DNA from 2 places in the Geodermatophilus sp. SYSU D01176 genome. Region 2 is predicted to be linked to the other one. Evidence: riboswitches for the same ligand, from Rfam matches in the RefSeq annotation. Region 2 holds a riboswitch; the other holds the start of a gene.
The links. A riboswitch is a leader RNA that binds a small molecule or an ion and turns the genes downstream of it on or off. The one in region 2 is predicted to bind cyclic di-AMP.
Positions count from the first base shown of each region.

Region 1: another riboswitch for cyclic di-AMP. It lies ahead of ACI78Z_RS18350 (peptidoglycan DD-metalloendopeptidase family protein); the one in region 2 lies ahead of ACI78Z_RS01650 (C40 family peptidase).

Region 1 covers NZ_JBJGYN010000038.1:42,763-46,963, reverse strand. The annotation lists gene ACI78Z_RS18370 (toll/interleukin-1 receptor domain-containing protein) at 1-322, shown strand, start outside; gene ACI78Z_RS18365 (hypothetical protein) at 370-510, shown strand; tRNA gene ACI78Z_RS18360 (tRNA-Ile) at 655-728, opposite strand; gene pstS (phosphate ABC transporter substrate-binding protein PstS) at 763-1,863, opposite strand; cyclic di-AMP (ydaO/yuaA leader) riboswitch at 2,328-2,479, shown strand; gene ACI78Z_RS18350 (peptidoglycan DD-metalloendopeptidase family protein) at 2,491-3,702, shown strand; gene ACI78Z_RS18345 (maleylpyruvate isomerase N-terminal domain-containing protein) at 3,791-4,201, opposite strand, start outside.
Region 2 covers NZ_JBJGYN010000002.1:9,443-13,643, forward strand. The annotation lists gene ACI78Z_RS01640 (D-alanyl-D-alanine carboxypeptidase family protein) at 1-944, shown strand, start outside; gene ACI78Z_RS01645 (hypothetical protein) at 1,043-1,387, shown strand; cyclic di-AMP (ydaO/yuaA leader) riboswitch at 1,585-1,733, shown strand; gene ACI78Z_RS01650 (C40 family peptidase) at 1,750-2,808, shown strand; gene ACI78Z_RS01655 (M48 family metallopeptidase) at 3,202-4,201, shown strand, end outside.

The DNA.
Region 1 (4,201 bases), on a different contig from region 2:
ATCCTCCCCGGATTCCGCCAACACCATCCCACAGGACAAGGCGGTCAGCGGACGGCCTCGTCGGCAGTCAGCGGCACGGTGGGCAGCGGATCCCCAGTATTTCCGGAGCTCTCATGAGTCCCTGCATCCGGGATCAGAGCTGTCCAGAGCAGGATCAACCGGGGCTCAGCCAGCCAGGGTCATCTTGGAGCGCCGCAACTGGTCGACTCGATCCGTAATGATCTTCGTTCGGGGCAAGCAGCACCTAGTTGATTTCCGAACCCGGCAGATGGGGGGTATTCCGTTTCAGTTGATGGTAGAAAGTGGGCCAGATCAGAGCTGAAGACCAAGATCTTGCACAAGGGCTTACTCTTCCGCGTTGAGGTGGTCATGCTGCGGCTCGAGGACGACGGAACCCCCGTGTGGATGGAACTGGCTGTTCGATACATGCCGGATTTCTCGGTGATTCGAGGCTTCTCCGTGAAGGTCGATGACGATCTCATCTTCTCCGATGGTGTCATGTCCGGATAGCGCTGGTGCTCATTGCGGGTGCCTGGTGCTCCGCCAGTGACATGCTCCGCGTTTGCGGTTCCGCGGAGGGGTGGCCCTCGCGATGACGGTGTCGGGGTCCCTGGTCCAGCTGAATGGATTGCGGCCTCGAGCACATCGCGGAGGTGGGGCGGGTGGGGCTCGAACCCACGACCCAGGGATTATGAGTCCCATGCTCTGACCGGCTGAGCTACCGCCCCGCGGTGTCCAGCCTGCCAGACGCGCGGGCCGACTTCAGGGCGCGGTGCCGATGGCGTCGATCGCCGTCCGGGCCTGCCCCCGCAGCGCGTCGGAGATCGGCGCGGAGCCGGCCACCTCGGCGGCCGCGGCCTGGCCCTCCTCGCTCGTCACGTACGTCATGAAGTCCGCGACCAGCTCGGCAGTCAGCTGGTCCTCGTACGCGGTGCAGCCCAGGTGGTAGCTGACCAGCACGATCGGGTACTGGCCGGACTCGGCCGTCGTCCGGTCCAGCTCCAGGGCGAAGTCGTACGGACCCCGGCCCGGCAGCGGCTCGGACCCCTCGACGACCGCGGCCGCGGCTTCCGGCGTCGGCGCGACGAACTCCCCACCCACGCCGATGCGGGCCACACCCAGGTCGCCGGCCTGGGAGAGGTCGGCGTACCCGACGGTCCCCGCGCCCCCGGCCACGGCGGCCACCACGCCGGAATTGCCCTGCGCTGACTCGCCGCCCTCCACCGGCCACTCGCCGTCCGGCTCGTACGGCCAGGCCTCGGGGGCCGCGGCAGCCAGGTACTCGGTGAAGTTCTCCGTCGTCCCCGACTCGTCGGACCGGTTGACCGGGGTGATCGACGTGGCGGGCAGCGCGACACCGGGGTTGTCGGCGGCGATCGCCGGGTCGTCCCAGCTGGTGATCCGCCGGGCGAAGATGCCGGCGAGCGTGGCGGGGGAGAGGTCCAGCTCCTCCACCTCGGGCAGGTTGTGCACGACGGCGATCGGCGAGATGTAGTTCGGCAGCTCGAGGACCTCGCCGCCGCAGCGCTCGCGGGCCGCGACGAGCTCCTCCTCGTCGAGTGGCGCGTCCGAGCCGGCGAAGTCGATGCCGCCGGCGACGAACTGCTCGCGACCACCGCCGGAGCCGACCGGGTCGTAGTCCACGGTCACGTCCGGCTGTACGGCCGAGTAGCCGGCGGTCCACCCCTGCATCGCCGCCTGCTGGCTGCTCGCCCCGGCGCCCACGAGGGCGCCGGACAGGTCCCCGGCGGCCAGGGCGCCCTGGTCGCGCTCGTTGGGGGGCACGTACTGGGACAGCGCCACCGCTGCGCCGGCCACCGCGGCGACCCCGACGGCCGCGGCGAGCTTCCTCCGGCCAGACACCCGCGTCCTCCCGCCGTCCGGCCCGCGCACTGCCGTCGGGCGTCCTGGCGCGACCCTAGGCGTCCCACCCGGACCGCGCCGATCGGCACCGGAGGGGCCGTTACACCGGCCGGGCGCGCGTCGCCCGGCCGGTGTGGACGACGGCCGGAGGGCGTCCACAGCGCCCGATCGGGTGACTCCGTGAGCGACATCACAGCCGGTTCTGCGCATGCGGGCCGATCGGCGGGGGAATCCGGGTGCATCCGGCGTCCGCGCTGGTCGCATCGCGCGTCCCCGCCGTCCCACCCGCCACCGCTGCGCAGCGGATCGCTGACTCGACGTAGTGGAGACCGGGTTTCGGTGGCAAGGGGACGCTCCGGCTGCGTTACCCGATCGTGACCCGGGGCCGGAGGCCGTGTAGCTTTCCCGACGGCCCAGCCGGGCTCAGCTCCTCGGGAACCGAGGGCCTCGGCGCGGCCACCGCCGAACCGTCGACGCCCCGTCCGGGGCCGAGGCGGACCGGGGACCCACCGAACACCTGGGGTGAGTCCTGTATGCGCACGCGTTGCGCAGGCAGGTAGGGCGCCGTCCGGCCCGAACCCGTCAGCTAACTCGGTAGGCGGTCGCGAGGATGGGAGAACAGTCGCCTTGGCGACCCTGCACCGCCAGAACACCGTGCTGCCCTGCGCCACCTCTCCGCGCAGCCGCCTCCGGGCACCCCGCCGGGCCGTCGTCGTCGCCGCCGCGGTGGCCGGGCTCCTGGCCGGCACGCCGATGGTGGCCGGCGCCGCCCCCGAAGCCGAGCAGGCCTCGCTCGAGGAGCAGGTCGCTGCCATCGAGGAGCAGGTGAAGGCCGCTGAGGAGCAGCTCCAGCGCATGACCGTGGAGGCCGAGGCCGCCGCCGACGCCGCCCTGGTCGCTCGCGCCCAGCTCGCCCAGGGCCAGGCCGAGGCCGAGCGGACCGCCGCAGAGCTCGCCGCCGCCCAGGCCGACGTCGCCACGGCCGAGGAGGACATGGCCGACCTCGGTCGCGAGGCCTACATGGGCGCCGAGGACCGCTACGGCGACCTCGAGCTGCTGCTCGACGCGCAGAGCCCGACCGAGCTGCTGCAGCAGGCCGCGACCATGGAGCAGCTGGGAGACCACCGCGCCGACCGGCTGCAGGAGTTCCTCACCGTCCAGGCGCGGGTCGAGGAGGCCGACCGTGCCGCCAAGGCCGCCGTCGCGCAGCTCGGCGAGCTCGCCCGCAAGGCCGACGAGGCCGAGCGGGCCGCCAACGAGCACCTCGCCCGGGCACAGGTCGACTACGACGCCCGCGCGGCGGAGAAGGCCCGCCTCGACGAGGAGCTCCGCCTGGCCGGTGAGCGGCTGCTCGCGGCCCAGGGTGCCGCTGACGCGGCTGCCGCGTGGCAGGCCCAGCAGGCGCAGCAGCAGCAGGCGCTGGCGAGCGCGTCCGGCACCTCCGGCATGCCGACGGCCGGGCGGGTGACCTCCTGCTACGGCCCGCGCTGGGGGACCATGCACCAGGGCATCGACATCGCCGCCCCCATCGGCACCCCGATCTACGTGCCCGAGGACGGCGTCGTCCTGCAGGCCGGCCCGGCCAGCGGCTTCGGCCAGGCCGTGTACGTCCAGCACGGCGACGGCCAGATCACCCTCTACGGGCACGTGAACCAGTTCTTCGTGAGCGCCGGCCAGGTCGTCCAGGCCGGGGACCACATCGCCGACGTCGGCAACAAGGGCCAGTCCACCGGGCCGCACCTGCACTTCGAGGTGCACCAGGGCGGGCTGTACGCCAGCCGGGTCAACCCGATGCCGTGGCTCCAGTCGCACGGCATCTCGCTGGGCGGCGCCTGCTGAAGAAGGACCCCGTCCTCCTCACCACTCGCAAGCTCGCGGTGAGCCTCTGGACGGGGCCTGGAGTGGTCCCCCGGCGGCCGCGTCGCGTCTAGCGACGTCCGCGCAGCCGGCCCAGCAGCCCGCCCACGCCGCCGAGCGTCTGCGCGGCCAGCTGGAGGATCGGCCCGCCGGGGATGCCGGGCGCCGAGTGCACGATCGGCGCCAGGGCCAGCAGGCCGCCCAGCTCGTGCACCCGCAGCCGCCGCCGGGCCAGCGCGGCCACCGGGTTGACCCGCCCCGAGGCCGCCTCCAGCAGCAGGTCCACGGGCGCCTCCACCGCGGTGCCGTGGACGTCCCCCGCCGGGGTCGGGTGCACGGTCCATCCCCGGCCGTCGGCGGCGAAGGCCCAGCCGCCGTCCGGGGTCGCGAGCGTCGCGCCGCCGCTGACCCCCTCGCGGGCGGCCAGCGCGCCGGTCACGTCGGCCAGCGCGGCCAGCCCCGCCTGCAGCACCGACGGGGG
Region 2 (4,201 bases):
TGCCGGTGCCGGCGGCCGGCGGTGGCGTGCAGGCCGGGGCGGCCCAGCTGCCCGGCGCACCGGATCCCCTGGTCGTCCCCTCGGCCGAGGCGGTCGCCGCGGTCAGCGCCGCAGTGGACACGCTGGACCTGCCCTACGTCCCCGGCGCGGCGGGGCCGGACGCGTGGTCCTGCGGATCGCTGGTGCACGCCGTCTACGCCTCGGTGGGGATCGACCTCCCGGACGACCAGGCGGGACTCCACGCGGTGACCACGCCGGTCGACCCGGCCGACGTCCTCCCGGGGGACCTGGTCTTCCTCGGTGCCGGGCGATCCGGTCCGGGCAACGTGGGCATCGCCCTCGACGGGCGGACGGTGCTGGCGGCCGACGCCCGCGCCGGTGCCGTGGTGGTCGGCCGTCCGGCGGCCGACCGGGTGCTGGGCGCCGGGCGGCCCGGCCTCGGGCCACGCGCGGCCGTCCCCGCGACCGGACCGTCCGGCGGGGCGCTGCCCGTCGAGTGCGGCGACGTGCGGTACCCGCCCGAGACCTCCGGAGGGCGGGCGTGGGGCGGTTTCCCGAACGGGCTGATCCCGCCCAGCGCGATGTGCCCGCTGGGGGTCGCCGGCCACCTGCTGCGCTGCGACGCGGCGGCGGCCTACCGGGGGATGAGCAGCGCCTTCGCCGGTGCCTTCGGGACACCGCTGTGCCTCACCGACTCCTACCGGAGCTACGCCGGCCAGGTGCGGCTGTACGGCGAGAAGCCGGCGCTCGCGGCGGTGCCGGGCACCAGCGACCACGGCTGGGGCCTGGCCGTCGACCTGTGCGGTGGCGTCGAGCGGTTCGGGACGGTGGAGTACGCCTGGATGGTGGCCAACGCCGGCCGCTTCGGCTTCCTGCACCCGCGCTGGGCCGATCCCGGCAACGGCCGCGAGGAGCCCTGGCACTGGGAGTACGCCGGCGGCTGAGCCGGAACTGTCGGTGCCCGCTCCTAGCGTCCTGCCCGGATCGACCGGGGCCTCGGACGGCCTTGCGCGACCAGGGTCGGCCGGCTGAGGAGGAGACCGTGCACATCGACTGCGACACCTGCACCGCCCGCGGCACCGGCTGCGGGGACTGCGTCGTCACCGTGCTGCTGGGAGCGCCGCCGGGCCGGCGCGGGACCGACCCCACCGTGGTGCCGATCACCGGCCGGCGGGACGACGGGCGCACCGCGGAGGACGTCGTCGTGCTGCCGCCGGGGGTGGTCGTGGAGTTCGACGAGGTCGAGCGCCGCGCCGTCCGGGTGCTGGCCGACGCCGGTCTGGTGCCGCCGCTGCGCCACGAGCACCCCACCCGGCCCGCCCCCGTCCGGCGGGCCGCGCCTCAAAGGCGAACCCGCGGACAGGGCACCGGGCGGCGCACCGGCTGATCCAGGGCGCCGCTCCGTCTGTCGCCCGCACGGGTGACCGGCCGCGTGGCGAGCCGGCGACGCGGCGCTGACCTCACGGTTCACCGTGCCCCCGTTCGCCACTCCTCGCACGGCCCCCGTACGGTGACGCGGTCCGGCCGGGTGGTCGTCACCACCATCCGGTGACCTCGGCCGGTCACCGCCGAATCGCCCGACGCGCCGCACCGGCGCCGAGGGGGAACCAGGGACCCACCGCAGCACTGGGGTGAGTTCTCCCGCGCGCCGCTCCGCCGGGGCGCGGGGATAGGGCGCCTTCTTCCCAGCCCCAACCCGTCAGCCAACTCGGTAGGCGGTCGCTGGGGAAGAACGGAGAGCCGCCGCCCGTGGCGACCCCCGCCCTGCCCTGGGGCATGCCGTCGATCAGTTCCAGCCCACCCCTCGGCCGCGTTCCGCCGCGCCACCCCGTCCCGCGACACCCCGTCCCGCGCCACCCCGTCCCGCGGCATCGTCCGCGGACTCGTACGGGCAGCACCGCCACCCTCGCCCTGACGCTGGTCCCAGGGACCGCCGCCGCGGACCCGGAGGAGACCACCAGCGCCGCGCGGGCCGCTGAGCGGGCCGCCCGGGCCGCCCACGAGCTCGAGGTCGTCACCGAGCAGGTGAACGAGGCCCGCGAGACCCTCGCGCAGCAGCAGGCCGCCGACCATGCGGCCGCCGGGGCCCAGGCGCAGCTCGACGCGCTCGACGGCCACATCCGCCAGGTCGCCCGCGCGGCCTTCACCTCCACCTCCGGCGACGGCATGGCCGAGCTGGACCTGCTGATGACCAGCGGGTCGGCCGAGGAGTTCGTCTCCCGGCTGGCCACCCTCGACGCGATCGCCGGGCACACCACCGAGGTGCTCCACGAGGTGGCCGACTCCGCCGCCGCCCGGCGCACGCTGGACGACGTCACCGCCCGCCAGGCCCGGCTCGAGGCGGACATCGCCGACTACCAGGCGCAGTACGATGCGCTGTCGGCGCCGCAGCAGCAGGAGGTCGTGGCCGCGCACGCCGGGCAGCCGGTGACCGCCGCGCCCGCGGCCGCGGCCAGCGGCGTCGCGCAGGCCGCCGTCGACACCGCGCTGGCCCAGGTCGGTGACGTCCACGTGTGGGGTGCCGGCGGGCCGGATGCCTTGGACTGCTCCGGGCCGACCCAGTACGCGTACGCCGCGGCCGGCATCAGCCTGCCGCACTCGTCGCGGATGCAGGCGACGATGGGCACCGCGGTGTCCCGGGCCGACCTGCAGCCGGGCGACCTGGTCTTCTACTACAGCCCGGTCGGCCACGTGTCGATGTACATCGGCAACGGCCAGCTGGTGCACGCCTCCACCCTCGCGCGGCCGGTGGAGGTGGTGAGCGTGGACTCGATGGGCGGCATCGTCGCCATGCGCCGCATGGCCTGACAGCGGTTCGCGGGTTGGTCGGAGGGTGGGTCAACTGGTGAGATCGGCGATCTCTCACGCGTCGAGGCCGGTGACCGTACGAGACCGCCGATCTCGCCGCCGCGACGGCACGAACCGTCAACCGATCAGCACACCGCTGTGAGGCGATGACATCGTCGGCCCACCGGCCGACCCCGCCGTGCCGCTGCGATCGGGGACCGCACCGTGGCCAGGCGCCGTCCCCGGCCGCCGTGGAGCCGCTGCCCGTGTCCCGGTCGGTGGAAGGACCCCCTCCTCCCCACCCCTCGCCCGCTCGGGGCGGTGCCCTGGAGGGGGCCTGCGGGCTCCGCGACCGGTCCAGCGCCGCTGGGTGCCGGCCTCGGCCGCTGCGGTGCCCGACCTAGGATCGGCCGGGTGAGCGAGGCGGGCGGGACGAGCTCCCGCCGGGCCGCGCTGCTGGTCGCGGTCGTGCTGGGCGCCGCCCTCGCCGTCGTCCTCGTCGTGGTCCCGCCGTGGACGGTGCTGACCGAGCCGGCGGGCGGGCGCACCCCGGTCGACCCGTCCTCGGTCCTCCCGCCGGACCGGCTGGCCCGCGCCGAGGCCTTCGCCGCGGCGCTGCGCCCGGCGTCGCTGACCTCGCTGGTGCTGGGCCTGGCCGTCTCCGCGGCGCTGGGGCTGACGCCGCTCGGCGCGCGGCTGGTGCGCGCCGTCGCGAGACCGTTGGGCGGCGGCCGGCTCGCCCAGGTGCTGCTCGGCACGGCCGTCGTGGTCGGGGTGGGCCGGCTGGCCACCCTCCCGGTCTCGGCGTACGCGGAGGTCGTCCGGCACCGGTACGGCCTGTCCACCCGCGGGTGGGGGCTGTGGCTGCGCGACGTCACCGTCTCGACCGCCATCGGTGCCGCGCTCACGGCCCTGGCGTTGATGAGCTTCCTGTGGCTGGTCCGCCGGGCGCCGCGCACCTGGTGGGCGTGGGGGACCGCCGTGGCCGCGGGCTTCGTCGTCGTGGGCTCGTTCCTCTCCCCGGTGGTGATCGAGCCGGCGTTCAACCGCTTCGAGCCGCTGCCGGCCGGGGAGCTGCGCACCCGGCTGCTCGACCTGGCGGAGGAGAACGGCACCCCCGTGCAGGACGTGCTGGTGTCCGACGCCTCCCGGCGGACGACGGGGCTGAACGCCTACGTCTCCGGGTTCGGCTCGACCCGCCGCGTCGTCCTCTACGACACGACCCTGGAGCAGCTCCCCGAGGACGCCGTCGTCTCGATCGTGGCGCACGAGCTCGGCCACGTCGTCCACCGCGACGTCCTCACCGGCACGCTCGTCGGTGCGCTGGGTGCCGCGGGCGCCGTGGCGCTGTGCGGGTGGCTGCTGTCCTGGACACCGCTGCTGCGCCGCGCGGGCGTCCAGTCGCCCGCCGACC